4 regions of the Nocardiopsis sp. iso_237 genome follow, and region 2 is predicted to be linked to each of the others. Evidence: riboswitches for the same ligand, from Rfam matches in the RefSeq annotation. Region 2 holds a riboswitch; each other region holds the start of a gene.

Region 1 (7,709 bases), 470 kb from region 2:
GTGAGGACGACGCCTGGCTCAACGGGATCGTCCTCGGTCAGCTGGGCGAGGGCCTGCGTGTGGACCGGGCGAGCTTCCACCCCACCGCCCAGGGCCAGCGCTCCATCGCCGAGCGCGTGCGCCTCCAGATCGAGGAGGGGCCCGAGCGGGTGCTGTTCACGTCCCGGGAGACCCTGGACAAGGTCGACGCCGACGTGCTGCACACCGAACTCGGCGGCCCCCTGGACCCGGTCAACGCGGTCCCCGGCACGGACGCCCCCGACGAGGCCGACGGGGACGGGGACGACACCGCCGAGGCCGGTGCCGGTTCCTGAACACCTCGCCCGGCCCGTGGGGCCGGAGGCCACGGTGCCCCGTCCCGGAGGGGTCCGGGACGGGGCACCGTCGATCCGCCCTCGTGGGGAACCTAGCCCCGCTCGGCCTTGAGCTCCGCGATGACCTCGGCGAACCGGTCCAGTCCCCAGTTGAGGTCGTCCTCGCTGATCACCAGCGGCGGCGACATCCGCACGGTCGACCCGTGGGTGTCCTTGACCAGTACGCCGTGCTCCGCGAGCCGCTTGCACAGCTCCTTGCCCGAGGCCAGCGCGGGGTCGACGTCCACACCCGCCCACAGGCCGATGCTGCGCGCCGACACCACACCGTCACCGACGAACGCGTCCAACCTGCGCCGGAGCACCTCGCCCAGTTTCCTGGCGTTCTCCAGGTAGGGGCCCTCGGTCAGCATCCGGACGACCGTCCGGCCCACCGCCCCGGCGAGCGGGTTCCCGCCGAAGGTGCTCCCGTGCTGCCCGGGCTGGATGACCCCGAGGACGTCCTCGTCGGCCACCATCGCGGACACCGGCAGGATTCCGCCGCCCAGCGCCTTGCCGAACAGGTAGGCGTCCGGGACGACGCCGGTGTGCTCACAGGCCCGGATCGTGCCCGTGCGACCCAGCCCCGACTGCACCTCGTCCGCGATGAACAGGACCCGGTTCGCGTCGCAGATCTCCCGGATGCGCGGCAGGTAGTCGGCGGACGGCACGATCACACCGGCCTCGCCCTGCACCGGCTCGATGAGCACCGCCACGGTGGTCTCGTCGATGGCGTCCTCGACGGCCCGGGCGTCACCGTAGGCCACCGAGCGGAAGCCCGGCGTGTAGGGGCCGAAACCCGTCTTCGCCTCGGAGTCGGAGGAGAAGGAGATGATCGTGGTGGTCCGGCCGTGGAAGTTGGCCCCGGCCACGACGATGGTCGCCTGGTTCTCCGGGACGCCCTTGACCTCGTAGCCCCACTTGCGGGCCACCTTGATACCGGTCTCCACCGCCTCGGCACCGGTGTTCATCGGCAGGACCTTCTCCTTGCCGACCATGTCGGCGAGGGAACTCACCCACGGGCCGAACTGGTCGTTGTAGAAGGCCCGGCTGGTCAGCGTCACCCGGTCGATCTGGGCGTGCGCGGCGGCCAGGAGGTCGGGGTTGTGATGGCCGAAGTTCATGGCCGAGTATCCGGCCAGACAGTCGAGGTAGCGCTTGCCCTCCACGTCGGTCACCCAGGCGCCACGGCCCTCGGCGATCACGACGGGCAGGGGTGAGTAGTTGTGTGCGGACCTCGACTGTGCGAGTTCGATGTGGTCCGCGCTGGAGAGTCCCTGTCCGCCGGGGTTTCCGACGGAGTCCTGCTGTCCCAGATTCTGGGTGGTCATCTAGCCGCTCCGATCACCTTTGACCGATGGTCAGACAGTAGATACCCACCGTGGGGCCCTGTAGAGCCCCGCGGCGGGATCTCCAAGAGTTGAGCAGATGATCCGGTGAGCCCACAAGGGGTGGTGAAGATCACCGGCCGCGGCCCCGGGCCCGAAACCCCGGCACCTCCCGCCCCGGCACCCCCGCTGAGCTTGAGCGGCCCGGCGGGGCCTCCAAAGGGGGTGACGGGGGACGGTTACGCAGGTGACGCGGTACACAGCCTCCACAGCGATCGGCCGCCGCCCCGACGGGTACGTTCGCTCGTAACGAGCCACAGCCGCCGCGAGCGCCCCGCGCCGAGGACGGCTTTCACGAACGTCAGGGAGGTCATCGACGTGCCCCTACACGCGTCCCCGGACAGCCCCTTCTCCCTCGCCAACCTCATGACGGCGGTGACCGACGCCGTCCCCGACCGGATCGCGCTGGTCGCCGGAGCGCGCCGTCTCACCTACCGCGCCCTGGAAGACCGCTCCACCCGGCTGGCCCGGCACCTGGCCGCGGCCGGTGTGCGCCCCGGGGAGAACGTCGCGATCCTGTCGTTCAACCGCGCCGAGTGGGTGGAGGCCTTCCTGGGCGTCCTGCGCGCGGGCGCGGTGCCGGTCAACGTCAACTACCGGTACGTGGCGGGCGAGCTCCGGCACGTGCTCTCCGACTCGCACGCGGTGGCCCTGATCGCGGAGGACTCCCTGGCCACGACGGTGGCGACGGTCCGCTCCGACCTGCCGCGCCTGCGGCACGTGCTCCTGTTGGAGGACGGTTCCGAGCGCGACGCCTCGCTGGACGGCGTGGACTACGAGGAGGCGCTCGCCGCGCACGGACCCGACGCCGGGCACGGAGCGGCGGAACTGCCCGTGACCAGCGGCGACGACCACTACCTGCTCTACACCGGCGGCACCACCGGCTACCCCAAGGGGGTGCTGTGGCGCCAGGCGGACGTGTTCCGCGCGGCCGTGGAGCGGCGCGACCCGGGCGCCCCGCGCGCCGGGACCCCGCTGGACGTGGCCGAACGCGCCGCGCGCTGCTTCCCGCTGCGGATGCTGGTGCTGGGTCCGCTCATGCACGCCGCCGGGCAGTGGAACGCGCTGAGCATGCTGCTGTGCGGCAAACGCGTGGTGCTGTCCACGGACCGCAGTTTCCGCGCGGACCGGGTGCTGGAGCTGGCCCACCGCGAGGGCGTGCACGCGGTGCAGCTGGTGGGCGACGCGATGGCCCGCCCGCTGGCCAGGCACCTGCTGACCGAACCCGACCTGTGTCCCGACCTCACCTCGGTGCGCTCCGGCGGCACCCCGCTCACCCCCTCGGTGCGCGGGCTGTGGCGGGCCTGGCGTGAGGACGTGGCCCTGGCCGACGCCTACGGCGGTTCGGAGACGGGCGTGTGCGGTTCGGCCACCGCGCCCGACGAGCACACGAGCGTCGCGGACTCCGCGGACCGGCGCAGCTTCATGATGGGCGGCAGCATCGCGGTGCTCGACGGTGCGCTGCGCCCGCTTCCGCCGGGGTCGGTCGAGGTCGGCCGGATCGCCCGGACCGGTCGGATCCCGCTCGGCTACTACAACGATCCGATCGCCACCGCGCGCACGTTCCCCACGGACGGTGAGGGGCGGCGCTGGGCGCTGTCGGGCGACTACGGCACCCGGGCCGGGGACGGCTCCATCGTGCTGCTGGGCCGGGGCAGCGTGGTGATCAACACCGCCGGGGAGAAGGTCTACCCGGAGGAGGTGGAGGCCGTGCTGAAGGCGCACCCCTCGGTCGAGGACGTGATCGTGGTGCCCTCCCCGGACGAGCGGCTGGGGCAGAAGGTGACGGCCCTGGTGTCGCTGGCCTCCGGCTCGGCTCCGGACGAGGGGGCGCTGCGGGCGCACTGCCGGGTGCGTCTGGCCGGGTTCAAGGTGCCCCGGACCGTGCACTTCGTGGACCGGGTACGGCGTACGGCGGTGGGCAAGCAGGACTACCGGTGGGCGGCGTCGGTGGCCGGGGAGGACCCGGCCGCGCCCGCCGTTCCGACCTCGCCGCTGTCCGGTTCGTACCGGACCTGAGACCGTGCTCCGGTCCGCCGTCGTCACGATCTGTTTTCGGACCAAGGACCTCGCGGGCTGATACCTGACCAAAACCCCGATTCTCAGGGCTCTCGGACGTCCTCACCCCGTTCGGCGCCGCTAGAATTGGCGCAGCCCGGCCCGGGGCCTGACGGCTCTCCTCCCCCATCGCACGGCCCGGGCGGCAAACATCCGCGCGGGCCGGAGTATCGAACCGGTGGAGGTCGTCCCCGCGACCCGCGCTGTACAGCACCCCTTTGACCCGCCGGTCGACCGTGCACACGGGACCGGCGGCCCCATCAGGACGGAGGACGGCGCCCTCTCCCGGGAGACTCCCGGGCCAGCGCCCGACAACATGGCCAAGTCAGTAGGCTCCTACATCTTCAACGCGGTGCGCGGCGGGGCCGTCGGCACCTCCGAGGCACTGCCCGGCATCAGCGGCGGCACGGTCGCACTGATGGTCGGCCTCTACGACAAGCTCATCGGTGGCGCGGGCCACGTGGTCAGCGGCATCAAGCGCTACGTCACGGACGTGCCCCGGGGCCGCGGCAAGGAGCGCGCCCAGGAGCAGTTCCGCCAGGTGGACTGGTCGGTGCTCGTCCCCGCCCTCATCGGCATGGCCCTCGCACTCGTCCTGGCCGCCGTCTTCCTCGCCCCGCTGGTGGAGGCGCACGCCCAGTACGCCTACGCGCTGTTCTTCGGCCTGGTCCTGGCCTGTCTCTGGATCCCCTACACCGGCGCGGGCAAGAAGTGGAAGGCCTGGCACTACGCGGTCGCCCTCGTCTTCGCCGCGCTCGCCTTCACGCTCACCGGCCTGCCCGGCGCCAACCTGCCCACGCACCCGGTGGTGGTCTTCTTCGCGGCGGCCGTCGCGATCTGCGCCCTGGTGCTGCCGGGCCTGTCGGGTTCGTTCATCCTGCTGACCCTGGGCCTGTACGAGCCGACCATGGCGGCCCTGCGCGCGGCGGACCTCCCCTACATCACCGTCTTCGTGCTCGGCATGATCACGGGTCTGGCCCTGTTCGTGAAGGTGCTCCAGTTCCTGCTGGAGAACCACCACCACATCACCCTCGTGGTGCTGACCGGTCTGATGGCGGGTTCGCTGCGCGCCCTGTGGCCGTGGCAGGACGAGAACCGCGACCTGCTGCCGATGACCGACGTCCCCGTGACGCTCGCCTTCGCCGTCGGCGGCTTCGTGGTGGTCGTCGGCATGATCATCTGGGAGCAGCGCAGGCACGCCCAGCAGGAGCGGGTGGAGACCCGCCACAACGTCACCGTCTGACCGCGCGGAGGGGGACGGTCCGCCCCGGCGGGCCGTCCACTACAGTCGGAACCACCACAAACCAACACTGATGCCGGGGCCGCGAGGCCCCGGCGGCGCGGGGTGCCGGAGAGACTCCTCCCGGCTGAGAGCACACCCGTCGAACCTGCCCTAGTTCGTACTAGCGAAGGAACGCCAATGAGCGCGTACAACGTCGTGTCCATCGCCGGAAGCGACCCCAGCGGGGGCGCCGGCGTCCAGGCCGACCTGAAGTCGTTCTCCGCCCACGGAGTCTTCGGGATGACCGTGGTGACGGCGTTGACCGCCCAGTCCACACGCGGGGTCACCGGGGTCCACGGTGTCCCCGCGTCCTTCGTCACCGACCAGATGGACACCCTGTTCACCGACGCGACCGTGCACGCGGTCAAGGTGGGGATGCTGTCCACGTCCGAGGTCACCGAGGCCGTCGCGTCCGCCGTGGACCGCTACGGGCTACCGAACGTGGTCGTGGACCCGGTGATGGTGGCCAAGAGCGGGGACCGCCTCCTGGAGCGGTCCGCGATCGAGGCGCTGCGCACCGTCCTGCTGCCGCGCGCCGACCTGCTCACCCCCAACCTTCCCGAGGCCGCCGACCTGCTCGGTGAGAGCGAGGCCACCAGCCTCAAGGAGATGCGGGGGCAGGCCGAACGCCTCCTCGAACTCGGTCCGCGCCGCGTCCTGCTCAAGGGCGGGCACCTGCCGGGTGAGGAGAGTGTCGACCTGCTGGTCGACGGGGTCGCGGAGCCGGTCGAGTTCCGCGCCGGGCGGGTGGCCACCCGCAACACCCACGGCACCGGCTGCACGCTCTCCTCCTCGATCGCCGCGCTGCTCCCCCAGCGAGCGGACACGGTGGCCGCCGTGGCCGACGCCAAGGCCTACCTCACCGAGGCCCTGCGCCGCGCCGACGAGATCGACGCGGGCGGCGGCCAGGGACCGGTGCACCACTTCCACGCCTGGTGGTGACCGGACGACGCCAGACAGAAGGGGGGACCGGCCACGGCGGCCGGTCCCCCCTCTCGTCGGCCGGGGGAGGTCCCCCGGCCGAGCGGGCACTACTTGCTGACGTCCTCCATGATCACGTCCGGGTTCCGCCAGTCCTTGTGGCTGAAGAACTTGCGCGTCTCCGAGCTGATCAGCCCGGACAGCAGGATCAGACCCACCAGGTTGGGCAGCGCCATCAGACCGTTCGCGATGTCGCTGAAGAGCCACACCGAGTCCAGGTTGGCCACCGAGCCCACGAAGATGACGACGATGAAGAGCAGGCGGTAGGGCAGGACCATGCGGCGTCCGCCCAGGAACTCCACGCAGCGCTCACCGTAGTAGGACCAGCCCAGCAGGGTGCTGAAGGCGAACACCGTGACGGAGAGCGCCACGATCACGGCACCGGCCGACCCCATCGAGGGGCTGATCGCGCCCAGCCCCTCCGTCATGGCCTGCGAGGTGAGCAGCGATCCGTCCTCGGCCCCCTCCACCTGCCACACCCCGGTCACGATGATGACCAGGCACGTCATGCTGACCACGATGATCGTGTCGATGAAGGTCTGGGTCATGGAGACCATGGCCTGACGGACCGGCTGGGTGGTCTTGGCCGCGGCGGCCGCGATACCGCCCGTGCCCAGACCGGACTCGTTGGAGAAGATGCCGCGCGCGAAGCCCAGCTGGAGGGCGAGCAGGACACCGGCTCCGGCGAAGCCACCGGTCGCCGCGGTCCCCGTGAACGCGGAGGTGACGACCAGCTGGAGCGCGGGAAGCAGCGACTGCCAGTTGACGGCGAGCACGATCAGGCAGATGCCGACGTAGCCGATGATCATGACGGGCACGAGGGCGGAGGTGACGCGCCCGATGCTCTTGATACCGCCGAGGATGACGGCGCCCGCGGCGATCATCAGGATCAGCCCGATGATCCACGTCTCCACACCGGTGACGCTGTTCATCTGCTGGGCGACCGTGTTGGCCTGGGTGCCGTTGCCGATGCCGAACGCGGCGATGGCGCCGAAGACCGCGAAGGAGATGCCGAGGAAGGCCCCGAAGCGGCCGCCGACACCGTACTTCAGGTAGTACATCGGGCCGCCGCTCTGCTCGCCCTTGGCGTCGGTGCGGCGGAACTTCACGCCCATCAGGGCTTCGCTGTACTTGGTGGCCATCCCGAAGATGCCCATCACCCACATCCAGAACAGCGCTCCGGGGCCACCGATACCGATGGCCAGGGCCGCTCCGGCGATGTTGCCGACGCCGACCGTCGCGGCGAGGGCCGTGCTCAGCGCCTGGTAGTGCGAGATGTCGCCCTGGACCGACTCGTCCTCCTTCCGGCGGACGAAGGCCAGCCACAGGGCGTGCGGCAGCCGGAACAGCTGGATGAGGCGCAGCCGGACGGTGAGGTAGACACCCGTCAGGAACAGCAGGGGAATGAGGACGTACGGTCCCCAGATGATCTCCGACAGAACGCCGGCCATCTCTAGGAGGTGGTCCACGGAGGACCTCTCTTTCGGTGATTACGCGGGGTAGGGGGCACCAGCGGTGCAATGGGGGGGAACCAGGACCCTCGGAAACACGTTGGAACCGGTGGACACTGTTCGGTATCGGGAAAGAATGGCACTGACGCGTAACAAACAAATCACGCGAGGTCAGAATGCGTGTTACGGCTTACGATCG
Region 2 (7,709 bases):
GCGGCGGTGGCGAAGGTGCCGGAGACCTCCTGGCCGGGGGCGGTGTCGACCTGCGCCCCCTCCGAGCGGGGGAAGAACTCGTACCAGGAGCCGAAGAGGGCGCGTTCGCGGTGGACGACGACCTTGGTGCGCTTGGAGCGGGTGACGAGTTCGCGGAGGGGGTTGCGCTCCATCTCCGCGAGGACCTCGTCGGTGACGGCGGCCCCGAAACGCTCCAGAGGGGCACGGGAGGTGTCGCGCAGCGTCCTGGCGGCGTTGTTCAGGGCGGGGGTGCGGGGGGTGCGCCGACCGGCCCGGGCGAGGAGGCGGGCACCCTCCTCCAGGACCAGCGCGGTGTCGGTGTCCAGGGGGAGCTTCACGCGTGCGACGTGGAGCCAGGTGGCGAAGGGGTCGCTCCACGACTCGACCGAGAAGGACCAGTTCCCCTCACCGGGAAGGCTGATCTCGGCCTCGTACCGGTCGGTGCCGGGGGCCCGCTCGCGCATGGGGACCAGCGCCTCGCGGCGGCCCCGGGGGGAGTGGACGACGACGCCCGCGGCGAGGGAGTCGTGGCCCTCGCGGATGACGGTGGCGGACACGGTGAAGCGCTCGCCGGGAACGGCTTTCACGGGCCCCAGGCCGTTGTCTGGAGAGATGTCGAGGATGGGCAGTCGTCCGATCACTGGCTACACCGTCATTGTCGTGGTTCGGGCGTTATGGGATGGCGCGCACAAGGATCCGCGCATAAATAACCGGGAGTTAATCAAAGGAAAGACGGAGTTAACGAAGGCTCGGTTCGGAATCTGTCCGGATTGCGGCTTCGGTGCCCTCCGCTGTCTATCGTCGGCCCTCTAGTGGGGTTTGGCAGAGTGTCGAGGCCGCAGAATTAATGTGATCCTCGCCACTCTAGGCGAGGGCGCAAAGACCTGGTATTTGCCGCGATTCACCTCGGTGAACCTCGCATTGCGGGCATACGACATCAAGCGATTCAGGCGCCTCTGTGGTTGTTTTCGTATTCCCCGTCATGAAAATTCCGAAAATTCAGGTCACATGTTGGCGGAGGGGCGGTGTTGGGTAGGGCTGTTCAAATGTGAGGAAGGGCAGCCGGGCTGCATTCCGGACATTCACGTGTGTCCGACGGGTCCCCTGGGAATCATTCGTCCCATATCCGGACCGCCTGCCTCCTGTCTCTCCGGCCTCCTGCGTCGAATCATCTTGACGTCGAGTAAAGGGATGGTTGGTTTCGGATGATCCATCCGGGCATGCGTGCCATGCACGATCTGCCAGCTTTGCCGTGGATTGAGGAAGGTTTTCGCTAACACGCCTGATTTGACGGACTTCCCTTTGCGTAGCGGCTGCGAGTCTGGGCGTCGCAGTGTTCGTGTCGCGCGGCGAGCGGACAGCACACGGCCGTAGGGGGGCGACGTGACGGAGTCGAACCAGGGAGGTCCGTTCCTGGAGGCGATCCGGGGGTTCCTGAAGCACGACCAGCCGCAGGACCGGCGAGAGGCCCTGCTCAGACTCTCCGGGCTCGGGGCCGTCGCCGGGCTCCTGTCAGCGGCCCTGGTCATGCCCTGGGTGGGCGGTGTCGGACTGGTCGCGCGGGACGCGGCCGCGGGGTTCATGTCCCTGCCCGGCGATCTGGACGTGCCCAGCCTGTCCTCCCGGGTCCTGCTCACCGCCGACGACGGCACCCCCTTCGCGGAGGTCGCCGAACGCGAACGCCGCGTGGTGGGCCTCGACGAGATCAGCCCGTGGGTGGGCACGGCCCTCATGGCGATCGAGGACGACCGTTTCTACGAGCACAAGGGCCTGGACCTGCGCGGTGTGATCCGCGCCGCCGCCCGCACCGCCCAGGGCGACACACAGGGCGGCTCCACCATCACCCAGCAGTACGTGAAGAACCTCCTCATCGAGACCGCCGAGACGGAGGAGGAGGTCGAGGGCGCCAGCGCGCAGAACCTGGGCCGCAAGCTGACCGAACTGCGCTACGCCATCGACGTCGAGGAGCGCCTCACCAAGGACGAGATCCTGGAGGGGTACCTGAACCTGTCCTACTTCGGCGCGGGGGCGCACGGCGTGGAGGTCGCCGCGCAGCGGTACTTCTCCGTCCCCGCCGCCGACCTCGACGCCGGGCAGGCCGCCATGCTGGCCGGTCTGGTGCGCGCCCCCTCCTTCTACGACCCGCTCAACAACCCCGACGAGGCGCTCGAACGCCGCAACCTCGTGTTGGACCGCATGGTGGCCACCGACGCCCTCAGCGCCGACGAGGCCGAGGCACACAAGGAGAAGGGCCTGGGGATCGACTCCAGCCCGCGCGGCGGCAGCTGCGCGGAGAGCGACTACCCGTTCTTCTGCGACTACACGATGCGCTGGCTGCGGAGTTCGGACCTGATCGGGGACACCGTCGAGAAGCGCGAGCAGCGCATCGCCCAGGGCGGGCTGATCGTGCGGACCACGCTCGACACCGCCGCGCAGGACGCGGCCCAGGACGCCGTCGACAAGCGGGTCCCGCACGAGGACTCCACGAAGTTCGCCGCCCAGGCCATGGTCGAGCCCGGTTCCGGGCGCGTGCGCGCGCTCGTGCAGAACCTGCGGTACGGGTTCGACGACGAACGGGTCGGGACGACCTCCCTCAACCTCGCCGTGGACCAGGAGGACGGCGGGTCCCTGGGGTACCAGGCCGGATCCACCTTCAAGACGTACACGCTGGCGGCGGCGCTGGAGAAGGGCCTGGGGTACGGGACCAGCTTCGCCTCGCCCAAGAACCTGTCCGTCAGCGGCATGGCCGACTGCGAGGGCACGAGGATGTCCTCGTGGAGCGTCCGCAACGCGGGGGAGAGCGACGACGGCAGCCACAACATGATCAGCGCGACCAAGGGGTCGGTGAACACCTACTTCGCGCAGCTCCAGAAGCGTGTGGGCCTGTGCGAGACCTCGGAGATGGCGGAGAAGGCCGGGGTGCACCGCGCTGACGGCGGCGACCTCGGGGTCTGGAGCTCCTTCACCCTCGGGGACCAGGAGGTGTCCCCGCTGACCGTGGCCGCCTCCTACGCGACCTTCGCCGCGAGGGGCGAGTACTGCGAGCCGCGCCCGGTGCGCATGGTGACCGAGGAGGGCACCGGCACGGAGTTCAAGACCACCTCGGAGTGTGAGCGCACGGTCCAGCAGAACGCCGCCGACGGGGTCAACCACCTGCTCCAGCAGACCTTCGACGGGGGCACCGCCAAGGGTCTGGACCTGGGGCGTCCGGCCGCGGGCAAGACCGGGACCACGGACGGGGCCGCCTACGCCTGGTTCGCCGGGTACACGCCGAACCTCGCCTCGGCGGTGGTCGTGGGCGACGTGCGCGGCGGTGAGGAGAACCCGCTCCAGGGCGTGACGATCGGCGGGCAGCACTTCGAGATCGTCTACGGCGGGACCCTCCCGGGCCCGATCTGGCAGGAGAGCATGCGCGGCGCCACCAAGAACCTGCCGTCGGACACCTTCGCGGGGTCGCCGGGCGCCTTCGGTGACCCGAAGACCGAGCCGCCCGAGCAGCGGGGCGGCGACGGGGACGACGAGGACGAGGAGGGCGGCGGGGGCTCCGAGGACGCGGAGGACCTCGCGGACGGTGCGGGCGACGACGAGGGAACCTAGGGGCGTGTCCCGGGGATCGTTCCCCGGCGCCGCCGCCAGCGGCGAGGCATCCGAACAACACGTCCTGGACGCGCCCCCGGACGCGTCCCCGGGCGGCGCCTCGGCCCGGTGGCCACGGGATACCGGTGACCGCCGGGCCGGGTCGCGGGCCGCCGTCCCGATCCGTACCGTCATCCGGTTCTCACGATCCGTGGTCTGGACCTTGACAGGTCTAGACCACTCTTGCTTAGGTGACGTCACCCCCCCGCGGCGCGCGGTCGGACGCAGCGCCGCACCCTAGGAGTGTGATCACGTGATCCGACGTCTCCTGAGTCAGCTCGCCGCGCTCGGCGCGATCGCGGCTGTGCTCGTTACCCTCCCGGTGGCCGCCGCGCAGGCGGCCACCGCCTGCGCCACCGCCTGGAGCTCCTCCTCCGTCTACACCGGCGGCGGCCAGGTCTCCTTCGAAGGCCGCAACTACACCGCCAAGTGGTGGACGCAGAACGAGCGTCCCGGAACCTCGGACGTCTGGGCCGACCAGGGCCCCTGCGGCGACGGCGGAGGCGGTGAGCAGCCGGGCCCGAACGACTTCGTCGTCAGCGAGGCCCAGTTCAACCAGATGTTCCCGAACCGGAACCCCTTCTACACCTACTCGGGCCTCACCACCGCCCTGAGCTCCTACCCGGGCTTCACCAACACCGGCAGCGTCGAGGTGCAGCGACGCGAGGCCGCGGCCTTCCTGGCCAACGTCAGCCACGAGACCGGCGGGCTGGTGTACATCAAGGAGATCAACGAGGACAACTACCCGCACTACTGCGACCTGAGCCAGCCCTTCGGCTGTCCGGCCGGCCAGTCCGCCTACTACGGCAAGGGCCCGATCCAGCTGAGCTGGAACTACAACTACAAGGCTGCCGGTGACGCCCTCGGCATCGACCTGCTGAACAACCCCTACCTGGTCGAGCAGGACGCCTCGATCGCCTGGCGGACCGGACTCTGGTTCTGGAACACCCAGTCCGGTGCCGGGACGATGTCGGGGCACACCGCCATCGTCGACGGTCACGGCTTCGGCGAGTCGATCCGCTCCATCAACGGCTCGATCGAGTGCAACGGCGGCAACCCCGGACAGGTGCAGAGCCGCATCAACACGTTCACCCAGTTCACCCAGATCCTCGGCACCACCACGGGGTCGAACCTGAGCTGCTGAACCCCGGGTGCCGTGAGGCACCCCTGACGGCACCCGAGCGGGGGTGCGACCGGCGACCACCGCCGGGCGCGCCCCCGCTTCTTCGTGTCCCGGAGGAGGGAAGGTCTTCACCGCGCGTCCTGTTTGCCCCATAATGGAGCCAATCCGACAGGGGAGCGCGTGAGCGCTGAGAGTGCGGCACCCGGCCGCAGACCCTTACACACCTGATCTGGGTCATGCCAGCGAAGGAAGTCGTAGGAAACCGCCGTCGTGCGTGCGTCAGCGCGCGCCCGACCGGCGCTCTTGGCCACATGGGCCCTCGTCACCCCGACGAAGGGACACCAACCATCATGAGTACCGAAAACCGCGGGACCGGCACCGGAGCCACCGCCGAACCCGGGGGCCCCGTCCGGGAGGTCCTCGCGAAGGCCCGGAGCTGGCGCACCGTCGACATCGTCGTCGCCGCCGTCATCGGCGTCGCGGTCGGCGTCGTCTTCTGGCTGTGGAACATCGTCTGGTCGGTCACCACACCGCTGTTCGTCGCGTTCCCGCCCGGGCAGGCCGTCGTCTACGGCATGTGGCTGATCTCCGGCGTGCTCGGCGGCCTCATCATCCGCAAGCCCGGCGCGGCCCTGCTCACCTCGATCGCCGCCGCCTCGGTCTCGGCCGTGCTGGGCACCCAGTGGGGGGTCATGGTCGTCGTCGACGGCACCCTCCAGGGACTGCTGCCCGAACTGGTGTTCCTCGCCTTCGCCTACCGGCGCTGGAACATGGGCGTGGCCGTGCTCGCCGCCGCCGTCGCCGGACTCTCCCCGGCCATCCGCGACAACATCGCCTACAACGTCACCTGGCCGATCGAGTACCAGCTCACCTACGGCGTGATCGTGGTGCTCAGCGCGGCCGTCATCGCGGGCGTCGGCGCGCGCCTGCTCACCACCGCGCTGGCCAGGTCCGGCGCGCTGGCCCCCTTCCCCTCGGCCAGGGGCTGACCGTGACACGACCCAACGCGCGAGGGGCGCGCGTCGAACTCTCCGGCTGGGGATGGAAGCACTCCGGCCGTGAAACGCACGCCCTGCGCGGGGTGGACCTCACCGTCGAACCGGGGGAGCGGGTCCTGCTGCTCGGAGCCTCGGGCGCGGGCAAGTCCACCCTGCTGCACTCCCTGGCCGGGCTCACCGGTGAGGACGGCGCGATCAGCGGGGAGCACGAGGGCTCGCTGCTGGTGGACGGAGCACCCGCCGACCGCGGCCGGGGCGGCGTCGGGCTGGTCAGCCAGGACCCCGAGACCCAGCTCGTGATGGCCCGGGCCGGGGACGACGTCGCCTTCGGACTGGAGAACCTGGGGGTGGACCCCGAGCACATCTGGCCCCGGGTCGAGCGCTCCCTGACGGAGGTCGGCTTCCCCTACGGCCTCCGGCACTCCACGGGCGCCCTCTCCGGCGGGGAGAAACAGCGCCTGGTCATCGCCGGCGCGCTGGCCATGCGGCCGCGCCTGCTGCTCCTGGACGAACCCACCGCCAACCTCGACCCCGCCGGGGCGGTGCTCGTCCGCGACCTGCTCTCCCGCCTGCTCCACGAGACCGAGGCCACCCTCGTGCTGGTCGAACACCGGGTGGCCGACGTCGTGGACCTGGTGGACCGGGTCGTCGTGGTCGAACCCGGCGGGGGAGTGATCGCGGACGGCACCCCGGAGCGGGTGTTCGCGGAACACGGCCGTTCGCTGGCCGACCAGGGCGTGTGGATCCCCGGGAACGAACCCGCCCCCGAGCTCACACCCGGGCCCGGCGGCGCACCGCTGGTGGAGACCGTCGGCGTCACCGCCCGCACCCCCTTCCAGGTGGGCGTGCGCGCCGCACCTCGGAGGACGGTGCTCGACGACGTCGACGTCACCCTGTCCGCCGGGACCGCCACCGCCCTGACCGGACCCAACGGCGCGGGCAAGTCCACACTCCTGACCATGCTGGCCGGGCTCTCGCGCCCGCACCGGGGCCAGGTCCTGCCGCGCGGTCCCCTGGCCGAGGCCGACCGGCGCCCGCTCGTGCGCTGGCCCGCCCGCCGTCTGGCCCGGCACGTGGGAACGGTCTTCCAGCACGCGGAGGACCAGTTCGTCACCGCCACGGTCCGCGACGAACTCCGCTTCGCGCCGCTGCGCGCGGGGATGGGCGAGGCCGAGACCGACTCCTGGGTGGGCGAGCTGATGGAGCGGCTGCGGCTGACCCGGCTGGCCGAGGTGCACCCGTACACGCTCTCCGGCGGGGAGAAACGGCGCCTGTCGGTGGCGACCGCGCTCAGCTCCGGTCCCTCGCACGCCCCGGACCTGCTGGTGCTGGACGAACCCACCTTCGGCCAGGACACCCGAACCTGGACGGAACTGGTGGAGCTGCTCGGCGCCCTGCGCGCCGAGGGGCGGGCCGTGGTCATGGCCACCCACGACGAACTCCTCCTGCGCCGTCTGACGGACGTGGAGGTACGGGTGGCCGAGGGGCGCGCGGTGCCCGTCGAGGCGGCCCGGTCCGCGACGGCCCGAGAGGGGGACGCGTGAGTTCCCGGAACACGGACCGCACGGTGCCGCCCCGCGCCCTGGGCGGGGACACCCTCACCCTGGACGTGCCCGAGGGCGGCGGTGCCCGCTACTGGCTGACCGGCCTGAACCCGGCCGCCAAGCTGCTGGCCGCGCTGATGATCGGTATCGGACTGATCCCGGCGGTCGACGCCGTCACCGGCGGCGTCGTGCTGCTCGCGGTGCTGGTCACCGTGCCGTTCAGCGGAGTGGACCGGCGCACCCTGCTGGTCCTGGGCGGGCCCTTCCTGCTCATGGGGCTCAGCAGCGGCGCGGTCAACTACCTGTACGGCGAGCAGGGGCTGGAGGGCGCCGTGGGCGCGGCGGTGCGCCTGCTGGCCATCGCCCTGCCCGGACTGCTCGCGGCGA
Region 3 (7,709 bases), 3.1 Mb from region 2:
AAGCTCCACGCCGACCACGGCTGGAACGGTGACAGCGAGGGGTTCGGCGAGGGCGCGGCGATCCTCATCGGAGACCTCTGCCTGGCCTGGTCCGACGAGATGTACCAGGCCAGCGGCTTCTCCCCGGAGACGCTCCAGGCCGGAAGGCGCCCCTTCGACGCGATGCGCACGGAGGTGATGGCCGGGCAGTACCTGGACACCCTGGAGCAGGTACGGGGCACCGCCACCCGCGAGGCCGCCCTGCGCGTGATGCGCTACAAGGCCGCCAAGTACACGGTGGAGCGCCCGCTGCACCTGGGCGCCGCGCTGGCCGGGCGCCACGAGGCACTGGCCGGGGTCTACACCGACTACGGCATCCCCCTGGGCATCGCCTTCCAGCTCCGCGACGACGTGCTCGGGGTCTTCGGTGACCCGTCCACCACGGGCAAGCCCGCCGGTGACGACCTGCGCGAGGGCAAGCGCACCCTGGTCGTGGCCGAGACCCTGGCCCGGTCCGGCGCGGCCGACGCCGAGCGCTTCCGGAGCCTGCTGGGCACGCCCGACCTCACCGTGGACGCGGTGGAGTGGATGTGCGGCCTGATCGAGTCCTCGGGGGCGCTGGCCGCCTGTGAGTCGATGGTCTCCGAGTACGCGGACCAGGCGCTGGCCGCCCTGGAGAGCCCCGAGCTGGACGCCGGGGCCCGTGGCCCGCTCGGTGACCTGGTGGTGGCCGCCACGCGGCGCTCGCACTGAGCCCGGTCCGGTCCGGGTCCGGCCGACCCGTTCCGGCGCGCCCCCGAAGCCCCTAGGGGTCGACCCTGGTGACTTCGGGGGTTTTCTCATACTTGAAACCTGTTGCGACGTCTGTCTGGATCCGGGTTGAATCGGAGCTCACGATACATCTCGAACCCGGAGACCTCCCTTGTCCAGACAGACCCCCGTGGTCGGGCCGACCGGCACCACGGACCGGGCCCTCGCGCCCGACCTCGCACGCGGTTTCATGCTGTTGTTCATCGCGTTGGCCAACTCCGTCTGGTACCTCTGGGCGTCCCCCAGCGACGGCCTGACCGTGCACCCCGCACCCGAGGGAACCCTGGACGCGGTCGCCCAGTTCTTCACGGTCATGGCCGTGGACATGCGCAGCTACCCGATGTTCGCGTTCCTCTTCGGCTACGGCATGATGCAGCTGGCCCGGCGGCAGGAGGCCGCCGGCGCCGACGTGAAGAGCGTGAACGCCCTGCTGCGCCGCCGCAACCTGTGGCTGGTCGTCTTCGGTTTCGTCCACGCCATGCTGCTGTGGATGGGCGACATCCTGGGCGCCTACGGCGTGGCCGGGCTGGTCCTGGGCTGGCTGTTCTTCCGCCGCAAGGACGTGACCCTGGTCGTGTGGAGCGCGGTGCTCACCTTCCTGATGGCGGTGGGCAGCGCGCTCAGCCTCCTGGCCCTGCCGTTCGTCGGGGAGACCGAGGGCGGCACGGGCGGCCTCGACATGAACGAGATGGCGGGCAACATCGGTGACCCGTCCGTCCTGTCGGCCGCCGCGGACCGGCTGCTGAACTGGCCGCTGGTCAGCATCGGGCAGGGCCTGCTCGGCCTGGTCGTGCCCACCGCGATCCTGCTCGGTTTCTGGGCCGCGCGGCGCCGCTTCCTGGAGGAGCCCGGGCTGCACCTGCGGACGCTGCGCTGGGTGGCGGGGGTCGGCATCGGTGTCGGCTGGATCGGCGGTCTCCCCGAGGCCCTGGCGCAGGTCGGCGTCCTCGGCCTCACCACGGACCAGGGCGTGATGCTCACCTTCCCGCACATGCTGACCGGCCTCTTCGGCGGCCTCGGGTACGTCGCCCTGATCGCCCTGGTCGCCCACGGCCTCCAGGAGCGGGGCCGGACCGGAGGGGTCGTGGTGACCGCCCTGACGGCCACCGGCAAGCGTTCCATGAGCGCCTACCTTGCACAGTCCGTGCTGTGCGCGCCGATCCTGGCCGCCTGGGGCCTGGGGCTGGCCGCGTACATGACCTCGTGGACGATGTTCCTGTACGCGGTCGCGGTGTGGTTGGTGACGGTGGCGGGTGCCTACGCGCTGGAGCGCGCGGGACGCCGGGGACCGGCCGAGGTCCTGCTGCGCAGGCTGTCGTACCGGCGTTCGACCACGGCGGTCACGGCGCCCGCCGGGCCGCCCCCGGCCGACGAGCACCAAGAGCGCACCACCCCCTGACCGGGGGGCGCAAAAACGGGCGCGCCGATCAGCGACCGGTGGGCACTCGTACCCCAGGATGGGTTTCCATGGGCGACGATCACATGACAAACCACACCATAGGGGTGACCGGGGCCACCGGTGCGCTGGGCGGGCGGGTGGCCGCCCGGATCGCGCGGCTCGGGTTGGCGCAGCGCCTCATCGTGCGCGACATCAACCGGGCGCCGGAGTACCCGGAGAGCAGCGCGGCGATGGCGGTCTACGAGGACACGGCCGCCTTCGAGAAGGCCTGTCGCGGCGTGGACACGCTCTTCCTGGTCTCGGCCACCGAGTCCGAGGACCGGGTGGAGGCCCACCTGAGCGCGGTGGACGGCGCGGTCCGCGCCGGAGTGTCGAGGATCGTGTACCTGTCGTTCCTGGGCGCGGGTCCGGCGTCCACGTTCACGTTCGCCCGTACGCACTTCTACACGGAGGCGCACATCCGGTCCACGGGTGTCCCGCACACGTTCCTGAGACCCAGCCTGTACCTGGACCTGCTGCCCCGCTGGGTGGACGAGGAGGGCGTCGTGCGCGGCCCCGCCGGTGAGGGCAGGATCGCGTGGGTCTCACGCGACGACGTGGCGGACGTGGCCACGGCGGTGCTGACCGACCCGGTGGTGGTGGCGGCCTCGGAGGAGGCGTCCTACGACGTGACCGGGCCCGAGGCGCTGTCGGTGGGCGCCACCGTGGAGAAGCTGGGCAGGCTGACCGGGCGGAGCGTCCGGTACGTGCCCGAGACCTGGGAGGAGGCCCTGGCGTCGCGCCGTCCGAGCGGGGCCGCCGAGTGGGAGATCGAGGGCTGGGCCTCCTCGTACGCGGCGATCGCCGCCGGGGAGATGGACGTGGTCTCGCCCGTCGTACCCGACCTGACCGGACATCCGGCGCAGTCCATCGAGGGCTTCCTGCGCCGCCACCCGAGCGCCCTCTCCCACGTCGCGGTCTGACCCGGCCCTCCCCCGCCACCGCCGTGCCCCGTGCGCGGCGGTCTCCCTTTTCCCGGGACGGCCCTTGACCTCAATATTGGTTGAGGACCAATTCTTGGTTCCTGCGGGGGACGGACCCCCGCACGAGGAGAGTGGTGGACATGCGCGCGGTACGAGTCGACCGGTTCGGCGGCCCCGAGGCCCTGGTGGTCAGGGAACTCCCCGACCCCGAACCCGGCCCCGGCGAGGCGCTGGTCGAGGTCGGGGCGGCCAACGTCATCTACCTCGACACCCTGATCCGCAGTGGCGCGGCCCGGGACCACTTCCCCCAGACGCCGCCCTACGTCCCCGGGGGCAGCGTGGTGGGCCGGGTCGCCGCGGTCGGCCCCAGCGCGGACCCCGCGTGGGTCGGCGCCCAGGTCCTCACCCGGACCGACGACGGCGGATACGCCGACCGCGTGACGGTCCCGGCGGAGGGCCTGGTCCGGGTCCCCGCCGAGCTGCGTCCCCTCGACGCCCTGGCGCTCATGGTCGACGGCGCGACCGCGATGATGCTGGAGCGGGCCGCCCGCTTCACCCCGGACACCTGGGTCCTGGTCCTGGCCGCCACCGGCGGCGCGGGCAGCCTGGTCGTGCAGCTCGCCCGCCTCGCGGGGGCGAGGGTGATCGGCGCGGCCCGGGGCGCGGAGAAGCTGGCGCTGGCACGGTCCCTCGGCGCGGAGGAGGTCGTGGACTACGCGGAGCCGGGCTGGTTGGACCGGGTGCGCGAGCTCACCGGAGGCGCGGGGGCGGAGGTGGTGGTCGACGGGGTCGGCGGCGAGCTCGGGTCGGCGTCCTTCACGGCGGTGGCCGACGGCGGCCGGTTCCTCAGCTACGGAACGGCCGGTGGTTCCTTCGCGGAGTTCGACGCGGACGAGGCCGCACGGCGCGGGATCACCGCCCTGGGCCTCAACGACATGCAGGCCCGACCGGGGACGGACCGGAGCGACCTGACCCGGCTGGCCCTGGAGGAGGCGCGGGCCGGGCACCTGCGGCCCCACGTGGGCCTGACCCTGCCGTTGGAGCGGGCCGCCGAGGCGCACGCCGCCCTGGAGGGCCGCCGCGTCCTGGGCAAGGTGCTGCTGGTCCCCTAGGTCGGGCCCGGCGCGTGGCGGTCGGGCCAGCGCGGCCTCACATCCGGGCACGGAGCACGTCGACCTCACAGCCCGGCGCGAACGGATCGAAACCGTGCTCGACCAGCCAGCGCACCCCCAGGAGGCTGCGCAACGACCACCACGCCCGGACCACGTCGAGGTCTACGTCGGTGCCGTAACCGGCGACGACCGCGTCGAGGTGCCCCTCGTGTCCGAGGGTCAGGGTGGCGAGGTCGAACAGGGCGTCGCCCCGGCCCGCCTCGGACCAGTCGATGATGCCGGTGACCTCGTCGTCCTCGACGAAGACGTGCTCCCTCTGCAGGTCGCCGTGCGTGAACACCGGAGTGCGCGGCCGGATCGCGGCCTCGGCCACCTGGCGGTTGCGGCTGACCAGGTCGGAGGGCAGGACGCCGTTCGCCACGAGCAGTCCGCACTCGCGGTCGAGCTCCGCCGCCCACTCCTCGGGGTTCCGGCGGCGACGGCCGGGCCAGGGAGGTGGCGGTGCCTCGTGCAGTCTCCGGACGGCGGCGCCCGCCGCGGCCCACGCCGCCGACGACGCGGGCGACGGCTCACCGAGGCGGCCGAGCGCCGTCCCCGGGAGCGCGGCGATCGCGAGCACGGGCGGCCTGCGCCACAGGACCTCCGGGGTGGGGACCGGGGCGAGGGACATCGCCTCGACCTCGGCGTCGATGCGCGTCTGGTCGGCGTCCACCTTCAGGAACACGTCGCCTACACGCAGGGTCGCGCGCTCGGAGTGGGCGACGACCACTTCAACCTCATCCATGGTCGATCAGTATCCCGGGGACGGTCGTCGGCGTCTCCGGGTTTTCGCCGCGGTCAGGCGTCGCCGCGCCGTGCGGTCAGGCGGGACCGGAGCGCGCTGGCCGCCGCTCGCGGATCCTCGGCCTCGGTGACGGCGCGCACCACGACCACGCGGGTGGCCCCGGCGTCCAGCACCCGGTCCACGTTGTCCAGGTCGATGCCGCCGATCGCGAACCAGGGCCGGTCGGTGCCGAGCGCGGCCGCGCGCTCGACCAGTTCGAGCCCGGCCGCCGGGCGGCCCGGCTTGGTGGGGGTCGCCCAGGTCGGGCCCACGCAGAAGTAGTCGCTCCCGGGCTCCTCCGCCGAACGGGCGGCGGCCTCGGGGTCGTTGTTGGAGCGGCCGACCAGCGGGTCGGCGCCGATGATGTCGCGGGCCAGGGGCACCGGCAGGTCGCGCTGGCCGAGGTGCAGGACGTCGGCGCGCACCGCGCGGGCGATGTCGGCGCGGTCGTTGACGGCGAGCAGGGCGCCGTGGCGTTCGCACGCCTCGCGCAGGACCTCCAGGGCGGCCAGTTCCTGGCGGGCCTCCAGGCCCTTGTCCCGGAGCTGGATGATGTCCACGCCCCCGGCCAGGGCGGCGTCCGCGAACTCCGCGAGATCACCGCTCTCGGTCCGGGCGTCGGTGCACAGGTACAGAAGGGATGCGTCCAGGCGCTCGCGCAGGCTGGTTCCGTGGCTCGTCCTCACGCGCCCCACCCTAACCAACGGCCCGGGGGACGTCACCGGGGCGGTGCGTCCCCGGGCCGTGGGCGGCTCAGAAGGCCATGCCCTGGGCCCGGCGGCGGACCTCGGTGCCCCGGTTCTCGCGCATGGCCTGGATCGGCGTGCCCGGCAGGGTGTCGTCCGGCGTGAACAGCCAGCGCAGGGCCTCCTCGGTGGAGAAACCGGCGTCGGTGAGCAGCACGATGGTGCCCGGCAGGCCCTTGACCAGGTCCGGGCCGTCCAGGAAGGCGGCGGGAATGGAGAGTTCGCCACCGCGCACCACGCCCATGAGGCGGTTCTCGCGGATGAGGGTCTTGATGCGGTTGGGGCTCACGCCCAGCGGCGCGGCCGCCTCACGCAGGGTCAGCCATTCGCCGACGAGTTCGTCGAGTTCACGATCGCTTTGTGTCACCCGTCCAATCTGCCACACCCGGCCGGGCCCCGGTGACCATCGCGCCGCTCCCGGGCCCCCTGCCTGGGAGATCCCCGCCACGACCGCCCTGGACGGGTTGTCCCAGGGCGTGTTTCTGTGGATGCTTTCGCCGGTGGCGGCGGAGCCGCCACCGATGCGAGCGGCCGTCGCCCCTACTGTGCACTGCTACGCAAGCTCCGCAGCCTCGCACAGCGGGGGCCCGGCAATCTCTCGCAAGCCGTGGAGCGAGAGGCAGCCCGGTGGTAACGCGAGGACACAGCGCCGAAGGCGTCCGTTGAGGGTGGTGGCGGGCGACGGGCGGGAGGAATGATCCAGAAAACACGGCCTAGGATGGGAGTGAAGAGAGACGTCCCGCGGGAGCCGGGTGGACCCGGCTGAGAGGGAGGCTCACCGCCTCCGACCGCACGAACCTGATCCGGGTCATTCCGGCGAAGGGAGTGGAACACGGCGCCGTGCGCACCGACGAGGTTCCCCCACAGAAGACGATTCATCCCACCAATGCGGTGGTCGTGGTCGGCGGCGGCGTCGTCGGCCGGGTCACCGCCTGGCGCGCCGCCCAGCGCGGCCTGGCCGTGACCCTGGTCGAACCCGACCCCGTCACCGCGCCCTCCGAGGCCCGCGCCTCCTCGACCGTCGCGGCGGGCATGCTCACCCCCGCCACCGAGGCGGTCTTCGGCGAGGAGGAGCTCATGGAGCTCGGGGTGCGCTCGGCGCGCCTCTACGACGACTTCGTCACCGAACTCCAGGAGGCCAGCGGCGTCGACGTCGGCCACCGCCGCACCGGGACGCTGCTGGTCGCCTTCGACCGCGACGACCTCGCGGTCCTCACCGACCTGCACGCGCTCCAGCAGCGCCTGGGCATCCCCACCGAGCGGCTCACCAGCCGCGAGTGCCGACGCCTGGAACCCACGCTCGCGCCCGGCGTGCGCGGCGGGGTGCTGGCCCCCGAGGACCACTCCGTGAACCCGCGCGCGCTGCTCCTGGCCCTGGCCCGTGCCGGGGAACGCGCGGGCGTGCGCGAGGTCCCCGGGTACGCGGAGGAGATCGCCTCCCCCGGCACCCACGGGGCGCGCCTGGGCGTCCGCCTGGCCGACGGGACCGAACTGCCCGCCGAGCAGGTGGTGCTCGCCGCCGGGTGCTGGGGTGACCGGGTGCGGGTGCCCGAACCGGTGGTGCCGCCGCTGCGCCCGGTCAAGGGGCAGCTGCTGCGCGCCCGGGTGCCCGCCGGAGAACCCCCGCTCGTCAACCGCACCGTGCGCGGACTGGTGCGCGGCTTCCCCGTCTACCTGGTGCCCCGGGCCGACGGCGAGGTGATCGTCGGCGCCACCCAGGAGGAACTGGGCCACGACACCTCCCTGACGGTGGGCGGGCTCTGGCAGGTCCTGCGGGACGCGCGCGAGCTCGTCCCGGGGGTGAGCGAACTGGAGGTCGTCGAGACCTGCGTGGGGCTGCGGCCGGGCTCCCCCGACAACGAACCCCTCCTGGGCCCC
Region 4 (7,709 bases), 3.1 Mb from region 2:
GCACGCTGCCCCGTCCACGGGAGCCCACGACGATCAGGTCCGCCGCCGTACCCGCCTCCACGATGGCCTCGGAGGCCTCCCGCCCGCCACGCACCACGGAGACGGCCACCCCCTCGGTCCCGTCGTCCACGACCCGGGCCAGCATCTCCGACACCAACTCCTGCGCCCTCCGGTCCAACAGTTCGTCCGGCGGGTACCACTCGCCCTCGTCCAGGAAACGGGAGTCGAGCGGCAACGGGACCTGCCAGCTGTGCACCGCCACCACCGAACCGCCCTCCACCAGCGAGGCCTCCCGCAGAGCGAAGGCCAGCGCGCGCCGGGAGTCGTCGGACCCGTCCACCCCCACCACGATCCGGCGCGGCGGGACCGCGGGATTCTCCGCCCCGGTCCCGGGCACCACGACCACGGGGCACTCCGCCCGGGACGCCAGCCGGACGCTCACCGAGGCGTCCAGCACCGACCGCGCCGCGCCCAGCCCGCGCGAACCCACCACCGCGAGGTCGTCCGGGCCCGTCCGCCGCGCCAGAGCGGCGCCCGGCTCCTCCAACGCCAGGACCTCCTCCACGGGAACCCCTGGGTGGCGCCCGCGCACGTGGGCTCCGGCCTCGGCCAGGATCCGGCGGCCGTGGTCGGAGACCTCCTCGGGGGGCGGGAAGCGGGTGGTCCCCGCGTAGAGGGACGTCACCAACGGCATCGCCAGGGCGTACACCACGTGCAGCGGCCACCCGCGCCGGTCGGCCTCCGCGGCCGCCCAGAGCAGGGCCCACGAGGCGGTGGGCGACCCGTCGATCCCCACCACCACCTTCGGCGCGACCAGCCCGTCCTCCACCATCGACAGCCCCCTCCGGCAGCGTCCGCGCACGTCACGGCTCTGCCTGGAGTCTTCCACCCGCCCAGCGCGGATCCCAGTCCGTGAGGCGTGTCGCCGCGGGTCACCGTGGAGTGCGGGCTGCCCCCAGCACGGCTACGATGCGCACATGGGCCTGCTCACACCCCTGGCCGTACGGATCGGGGCCCTCGCGTGGACACCGCGACTCCTGCCCCAGATCACCTGGCTGGACCGGAACCTGTACCGCCTCAGCCGAGGGCGCCTCGGTCTGCTCGACCTCGCCGGGCTGCCCAACACCGTGCTCACCGTCAGGGGCCGTAAGAGCGGCCAACCGCGTCGCACACCCCTGCTGTGCGTCCCCGACGGCACGGACCACCTGGTGGCCGGATCGGCCTTCGGTGCCGACTCCACCCCCGCGTGGGCGCTCAACCTGAGGGCCGCGCGCACGGCCGAGATCGGCGGGGCGGGGCGGGGGGTGACCGTCCGGGCCGAGGAACTCACCGGGGCGCCCCGGGACCGGGCCTGGGCACGTCTGTGCGGGGTCTGGCCCAACTTCGCCCTCTACCAGCGGCGGACCGACCGGGTCATCCCCGTCTTCCGCCTCACCCCGGTCCCGGAGCGCTGAGCCTCAGCGCCGCCAGGTCTCCTGGCGCCAGGCCGCGTCCCAGAACATCCACTCGTAGGTGGTGGCCCTCCGGAACGCCTCACGCATCCGGGAGACCGTCGCCTCGCCCGCACCGGCGGCGAGCCGGTCCGCGATCGCCTTCACCTGCTCGGTGGACCGGGCGAACTCCTCGTCCCCGTAGGTGGCGATCCAGTCGCCGTAGGGGTGGTCACTGAGGTCCCCGGCCTTGGCCATGAGCCGTTCACCGACGTCGGTGTAGACCCAGAAGCACGGCAGGACCCCGGCCACGAGTTCGGGATAGCCCTGGGTGTGCGCCAGCGAAAGCACGTACGAGGTGTAGGCGGTACAGGTCGGGGACGGCTGGACGTCCTCCGCGACACTGCCCACGGTGCCCTCGTGCAGGGAGCTCTCCACCGCGATCGCGCCGTGCGCCGCCTTGGCGAAGAACGCGATCTCCTCGCTGGTGTCCGCCCTGGCGGCCGCCGTGGCCAGGGCACGCGCGTATCCGCGCAGGTACAGGGCGTCCTGGACCATGTAGTAGTCGAACCGTTCCCGGCTCAGGGTGCCGTCCCCGATCCCCTGGACGAACGGGAGGGCGTCGATGGCGTCCCGTGTCGACGCCGTCTCCTCCCACACGAGAGCACAGAAACCAGTCATGAGGCGATCCCTTCGCTAGCACGATCCAGAGCAGGTTCGACGGGTGTGATCTCAGCCCCGGTGTCCGGGGCACCCCGTGCCTGTGCCGGACCCTACCGTTCGGCCCCGTACCGGACCGCCCTCGGGGAGCCCGATACGGTCCGGAGTCCCAGGGTCGGGAGGGCCGACCGGAACCACACCCGCAAGGCCGGGCTTGTCCGTACTGGTCACGACCCGTCCCGCCGGTCTCGGGTGTATCGAGCGGTCGCGGGTTTGACGCGTGACCCCCAGGCACAGGACCTACACGTTCTGTGAACAACCTGGAAGGCCTTCGTATGCGCCCGCACCTGGCAGCCCTCGCCGCCATCCCACTCACCGCCGCTCTCCTGGCCCCCAGCCCCGCGTACGCCGCGCCCACGCCCCTGGCCGACGCGATCTCCGCCCTCACCGTCGCGGACGAGTCCCGTTCCGGCTACGACCGAAGCCTCTTCCCGCACTGGGTCGACGCCGACGGCAACGGATGCCACACCCGCGCGGAGGTCCTCATCGAGGAGGCCGAGACCGCGCCGGAGGTCGGGGACCGCTGCAGACTGACCGGGGGCGAGTGGCACTCCTATTACGACGGCCGCACCATCACCGAGGCCCGCTCCCTGGACATCGACCACATGGTCCCGCTGGCCGAGGCGTGGGACTCCGGGGCGTCTGAGTGGAGCACGAACCAGCGCCGGGACTTCGCCAACGACCTGGACGAGCCGGTGGCGCTCGTGGCCGTGAGCGCGGCCTCCAACCGGTCCAAGGCCGACCGGGACCCCGCCGAGTGGATGCCCCCGGCGGAGGAGGCGCACTGCCGGTACGTCACCGAGTGGACCACCGTGAAGACCCGCTGGAGCCTGTCGGTCGACGAGGCGGAGCTCGCCGCGCTGACGTCCGTCGCGGACACGTGCCCCGACGCGGTCGTGGAGACCACCCCGGCCCTCTAGCCCGGGGCTCGCACTGAACGGGATCGGCCGTGGTTCACGGCCGATCCCACCCGGACGCGACCTTCACCAGCGCGTTCAGGTGCTTGTCCAGTCCGTGTCCAGCCGGGTGTCCAGCCCTCTGTCCAAGCAGGTCACGCACTCTCCCAGTAGCCGCCCACATCCGGTGGGCGGGACTCAGGGAGGCACAGAGTGCAGGAGTGGATACACACGCCGGTCGGGGTGGAACCGGAACGCTGGACGACCTGGCCGGACTGCCAGAGGGTCCTGGCCATCGCACACACGGTCGCTGACGCGCAGCGGCTCATGGACCCCATCGCTGTATTGGCCGCCGACCACCGTGTGCAGGTGGTGTTCACCATCGCCCCGCACGCCGTGTTCGGCGCGGGTGTCCAGGAATGGCTGGGCGCCATTGAGGCGGTGGTGGTGCCTTGGCAACAGGCGATCCGCACTCGCTTCGACCTGGCGTTGGCCACCAGTGTCAGCCGTGAGTTGGACCGTGTGCTCGCCCCGATCGTGCTTTTCGCGCACGGGGTGGGGTTCAACAAGCTCACCCCCGTCCCCGTCTACGGGCGCCAGGTGCTGAGCCGACAGCCCTACGGGCTGGCCCGTGAGGGTTTGGTCCGAGACGGACAGCTGGTCGCGGCTCGCCTGGCTCTGGCCCACACCCATGAGGGGACACGTCTCAGCCGGGTGTGTCCGGAAGCGGTGGGCAGCGCACGCGTGGTTGGCGACGCCGCCGTCGACCGGCTCCTGGAGTCGTTGCGCCAGCGCGATCGTTGCCGAAGCGAACTCGGGGTAGGCCCCACGGAAAAGCTAGTGGTGGCCACCTCCACCTGGGGCCCTTCCTCCCTGTTGGGATCCGGACGCGAGGCCCTGCGGCGGATCATGGACCAGTCCCGTGGGAACCAGTGCCGCGTGGCACTACTGATTCATCCCAACGTCTGGGCGGCTCACGGCACCTGGCAGGTGCACTCCTGGTTGCGGGCCTGGGTCGATGCAGGACTGATCGTCGTCCCAGCAACCGCCGAGTGGACCAGTGTCCTGGCCGCCGCTGACGCGGTGCTCGGCGATCACGGTTCGACATCCCTGTACGCGACGCTCCTCTCGCGACCCGTTCTCCTGGACTCGCGCGGGGCGGGGGACGTCGACCCGGGCTCACCCATGGGCCGAGCATTTCGCTCCCTGCCCCGCGCCAGGGAGACCCTCCCGATCCTTGACCATCTTCTGCGCGAGCTCACGCAGGGGGAACAGGAAGCCCTGAAGTCACTCTCCCAGGAGGTCAGCTCCCACCCTGGTGGCTTCGCCCGGCGAACCCGGGCGATGCTCTACGAACTGTTGGACATCCCCGAACCCGACGAACCTGTGGCCATACGACCCCTGCGCTCGTTGTCCCTCGACATTCCGGGGAGGTCCCTGTGAGCACCGAACGCCGTATCGTCGTCGCCGGAGTCGCCAACCTGTGCACGGCCGCGACACTGGGCACCATCGATCTCACTGAGCCGCGGCGGCGCGTGGAGACCCAGAAGATGACCACCGGAGTCAGTGGAGTCGGCGCCAATCTCGCTGTCACCCTGCGCCGTCTCGGCGATCGGGTGGACCTGTGCACCCTGGTCGGCCAGGATGTTCCCGGCCGGGCCATCCGGGCGGGACTGGAAGAGGAGGGTCTCTACGGCCCCGGATGTGTGGACACCCCCTCCTCGCCCCTGTCGATATGTCTCGTCAGCGAAGAGGGCCACCAACTCTCCTCCACCTACCTGGACCGACTCAACGACGCGCTCTACCCGACCCAGGTGTTCCGTGACGTGGTCCAGGACGCGGACCTCGCGGTGTTGACCAACGTTGGCTTCTCTCGTCCCCTCATCGCCCACGCGCACAGTGTGGGAGTGCCGATCGCGGTCGACGTGCACCGCATCGCCGACATCCACCAGCCCGGACAGCGGGCGTGGCTGCACAGCGCCGACATCCTTTTCTGCTCACACGAGCGCCTGCCCTGCCCACCCGGGGAGTGGATCAGGGAGGTCTTCGAGACCTACCCCGGCTGTGCGATCGCCGGAGTGGGTCTCGGATCCGAAGGCGCGATGGTGGGGACCAGGGACGGGATGCTGATCAGCGCCCGCACTCCGCTCCCTCGGCCCCTGGCCAACACCGTCGGTGCGGGCGACACCCTCTTCGCCTCCTTCCTGCACGGATGGTTGGCCGCCGGCAACCCGGCACAGGCCCTGCACGACGCCGTTCTCCACGCGAGCTGGTTCGTCGGGGAGCTCTTCCCCAACACCGGACGTCTGGACTCCGACGAGCTGAGCGACCTGTCACGCACACACCCGGTCCACCTGTCCGTGGGCCGCTGGTGAACTATCCCAGCCCGTCCAGCCTCCTCTGGACCCTGCGACGGGCTGGGTCTCCCTCCGTCAGCAATTCCAGGGCGTTCTCGTAGGCGGCTCTTGCGGCGGTCACTCCGCCTTGGTTCTCGCTGATCTCACCCAGTGCCTCCCAGGCTTTTCCCTGGCCGGACACCGATCCGAGCGCGATCATCCCCGCCAGGGCAGTCTCGGCCTCACAGCGGGCTCGATCAACTTGGGACAGTTCCACGAGAACGGACCCGAGGGCGATCCGTACGCGGGCCTCGTAGTAGCGGGAGCCCCCCAGCAGTGGCAGGGCTCGTTCCAAGTACTCTTGCGCCTCCTCGGGAGACCGCGTGGCCAGGTGTGCACGACCGAGCCTGTACAGGGTGACGGCCATGTTGTGCACGCTGCCAGCACGTTCGTCCGCCTCCAGCGCGTCTTGGAGGTAGCCGACGGCCGACTGGAAGTCCTGGTTCTGGAAGGCCATGATGCCCCGTCTTTGACGAGTCTGCGCCACTCGCTTCCACTCCCGTTCGTCCGACCAGATCTGCTCCGCCTCCTCCAAGTCGAGCATCGCCTCGCCAACGTTCCCCAAGTGGCTGTGGACCAGGGCGCGCTTGTTGAGCAGCCGACCGAGTGCAGTGTTGTCACCCAGACCCCGCGCGGCCGGGATGGCTATCTCCCCGGCGCGCAGCCATGTGAGAGCCTGGCCGTGGTGGAGGAAAAGCGGCCACAGTCCCTCCGTCAGTCGCAGGGCGTCCTGGGGCTGGTCGCGTCGCGCCAACTCAATCAGGTCGACCAGGTTGTCCTGCTCCGTACGCAGCCACTCGGCGGCCTTAGCCGGACCGGTGAACGCGGTGGAGACCACCGACGCCCGGGAACCGGCGTAGGGGCGCAGCACCGCGTCGGCCTCGACGGAGAGCCTGGCGAAGGCTCGCACGAGCCTTGCAACCCCTTGTCCCTTCGCCACGGCGCTCTCGTGTTCGAAGGCCTTCTCCGTGGCATGGAGGCGCAGGAGGTCGTGGAAGCGGTACCGGCCTGGGCCGTGCTCGATCAGGAGGTGCTGTTGTGCCAGATCTCGCAGCACTTCCTCACAGGCGGCACGACTGTCACCTGTGACACAGGAGGCGACCAGCGCGGTGATCTCGGGGCCGGGGTGCCAAGCGAGCCGATGGTAGGTGCGAGCCTGTTTGGTGGTCAGGGATTCGTAGGAGAGATCGAAAGCCCCGCGAAGCGACACCTCGACACCGACCCGTTCTCCGAACGAGTTCAACCTTTCCAAGCGATCCTGGGACTCCTTCAGGCCTCTCGCGACCCCTGTCCAGGAGCTCCAGCGATCGATACCTTCGGAGACGGCCACGGCGCACAGGGCCACGGGCAGACCACCACACATTCGGGCGATGTCACGCATCGCGGCCTGGTCCGTGTCATCGGTAACTGGTTCACCGCTCCTCCTCCTCAGGAGTTCCACCCCCTCGTCGGGGTGCAGGGGTGGGACCCGCACGATCGTGCCTCCATCCATGTGCAGCCCCTTGAGGTTCACGCGGGAGGTCACCACCACCGTGTTTCCGGTTCCACCGGGAAGGAGAACACGGGCCTGAGCGGCTGTGAGGGCGTCGTCCAGCAGGAGGACCACTCGTGACTCCGCCGTAGCCGACCGCCACCAGGAGGCCCGAACCCCGATTTCGGTTGGTACCGACTTGGGGTCCATGCCCAGGGAGTGGAGTAGACCCTCCAACGCCTGGTTGGGGTCGGTCGGCCGCCCTGGGGAGAACCCCCGGAGGTCGACGAAGAAGTGGCCGTCCCCGGCCAGCTCGGGGTGATCGTGCAGGAAACGTGTGGCCAGGGCTGACTTTCCCACTCCGGCCTGGCCGGTGATCACGACGAGTGCATTGCGCCTGTCGGTATGCGATCGCGCCACTGCCGCCGCGATGTGCGCCTCCAGGGACGTCCGGCGGACGAAGTCCGGGGGAGGGGAGGGAAGTTGCCGTGCTTTTGTCGGATGGGGAGAGCCTTCCAGGTGGATGTCACCGTGGACCGATCCGATCTGGAGGGCGATTCCTTTGACCTCGCCGTGGATCCGGTTGCTCGTGTGAGGATACGAATGACTGGTCTGATGGAAGTGGTCCACGTTGCTCCGTTGACAGAGGGATGATTCCGCGATCAAGCGTCACGTTCTTCTGATAGTCGAGTTTCCTGATGTTGGGAATCCCGAGCAAGCCCCGATAGGTCATAGTCCCCTGCGGGTCAGGGGAGATGCATGTGCCGATTCCTGGGCGATGCAACTGTGGCCAGCT

Evidence for each region. A riboswitch is a leader RNA that binds a small molecule or an ion and turns the genes downstream of it on or off. The one in region 2 is predicted to bind thiamine pyrophosphate.
Region 1: it holds a riboswitch for thiamine pyrophosphate, as region 2 does, so the genes downstream of both, thiD (bifunctional hydroxymethylpyrimidine kinase/phosphomethylpyrimidine kinase) here and AC0VYM_RS23780 (ECF transporter S component) in region 2, are expected to answer to the same signal.
Region 3: it holds a riboswitch for thiamine pyrophosphate, as region 2 does, so the genes downstream of both, thiO (glycine oxidase ThiO) here and AC0VYM_RS23780 (ECF transporter S component) in region 2, are expected to answer to the same signal.
Region 4: it holds a riboswitch for thiamine pyrophosphate, as region 2 does, so the genes downstream of both, tenA (thiaminase II) here and AC0VYM_RS23780 (ECF transporter S component) in region 2, are expected to answer to the same signal.

Annotation. Positions count from the first base shown of each region.
Region 1 covers NZ_CM149669.1:4,806,579-4,814,287, forward strand. Annotated here, with positions in the region: gene AC0VYM_RS21810 (SGNH/GDSL hydrolase family protein) at 1-314, shown strand, start outside; gene rocD (ornithine--oxo-acid transaminase) at 407-1,681, opposite strand; gene AC0VYM_RS21820 (acyl-CoA synthetase) at 2,057-3,757, shown strand; gene AC0VYM_RS21825 (DUF368 domain-containing protein) at 4,113-5,039, shown strand; TPP riboswitch at 5,128-5,228, shown strand; gene thiD (bifunctional hydroxymethylpyrimidine kinase/phosphomethylpyrimidine kinase) at 5,217-6,020, shown strand; gene AC0VYM_RS21835 (alanine/glycine:cation symporter family protein) at 6,110-7,528, opposite strand.
Region 2 covers NZ_CM149669.1:5,272,575-5,280,283, reverse strand. Annotated here, with positions in the region: gene AC0VYM_RS23795 (alpha-1,4-glucan--maltose-1-phosphate maltosyltransferase) at 1-662, opposite strand, end outside; gene AC0VYM_RS23790 (transglycosylase domain-containing protein) at 1,405-3,618, shown strand; gene AC0VYM_RS23785 (glycoside hydrolase family 19 protein) at 3,911-4,801, shown strand; TPP riboswitch at 4,941-5,048, shown strand; gene AC0VYM_RS23780 (ECF transporter S component) at 5,131-5,769, shown strand; gene AC0VYM_RS23775 (ABC transporter ATP-binding protein) at 5,772-7,322, shown strand; gene AC0VYM_RS23770 (energy-coupling factor transporter transmembrane component T family protein) at 7,319-7,709, shown strand, end outside.
Region 3 covers NZ_CM149669.1:2,126,925-2,134,633, reverse strand. Annotated here, with positions in the region: gene AC0VYM_RS09640 (polyprenyl synthetase family protein) at 1-732, shown strand, start outside; gene AC0VYM_RS09635 (DUF418 domain-containing protein) at 902-2,188, shown strand; gene AC0VYM_RS09630 (SDR family oxidoreductase) at 2,257-3,150, shown strand; gene AC0VYM_RS09625 (zinc-binding dehydrogenase) at 3,291-4,262, shown strand; gene AC0VYM_RS09620 (aminoglycoside phosphotransferase family protein) at 4,300-5,046, opposite strand; gene thiE (thiamine phosphate synthase) at 5,100-5,771, opposite strand; gene AC0VYM_RS09610 (Rv2175c family DNA-binding protein) at 5,839-6,198, opposite strand; TPP riboswitch at 6,563-6,673, shown strand; gene thiO (glycine oxidase ThiO) at 6,672-7,709, shown strand, end outside.
Region 4 covers NZ_CM149669.1:1,806,090-1,813,798, forward strand. Annotated here, with positions in the region: gene AC0VYM_RS08150 (universal stress protein) at 1-832, opposite strand, end outside; gene AC0VYM_RS08155 (nitroreductase/quinone reductase family protein) at 978-1,454, shown strand; gene tenA (thiaminase II) at 1,458-2,111, opposite strand; TPP riboswitch at 2,101-2,198, opposite strand; gene AC0VYM_RS08165 (HNH endonuclease family protein) at 2,426-3,070, shown strand; gene AC0VYM_RS08170 (hypothetical protein) at 3,260-4,489, shown strand; gene AC0VYM_RS08175 (carbohydrate kinase family protein) at 4,486-5,421, shown strand; gene AC0VYM_RS08180 (ATP-binding protein) at 5,423-7,579, opposite strand.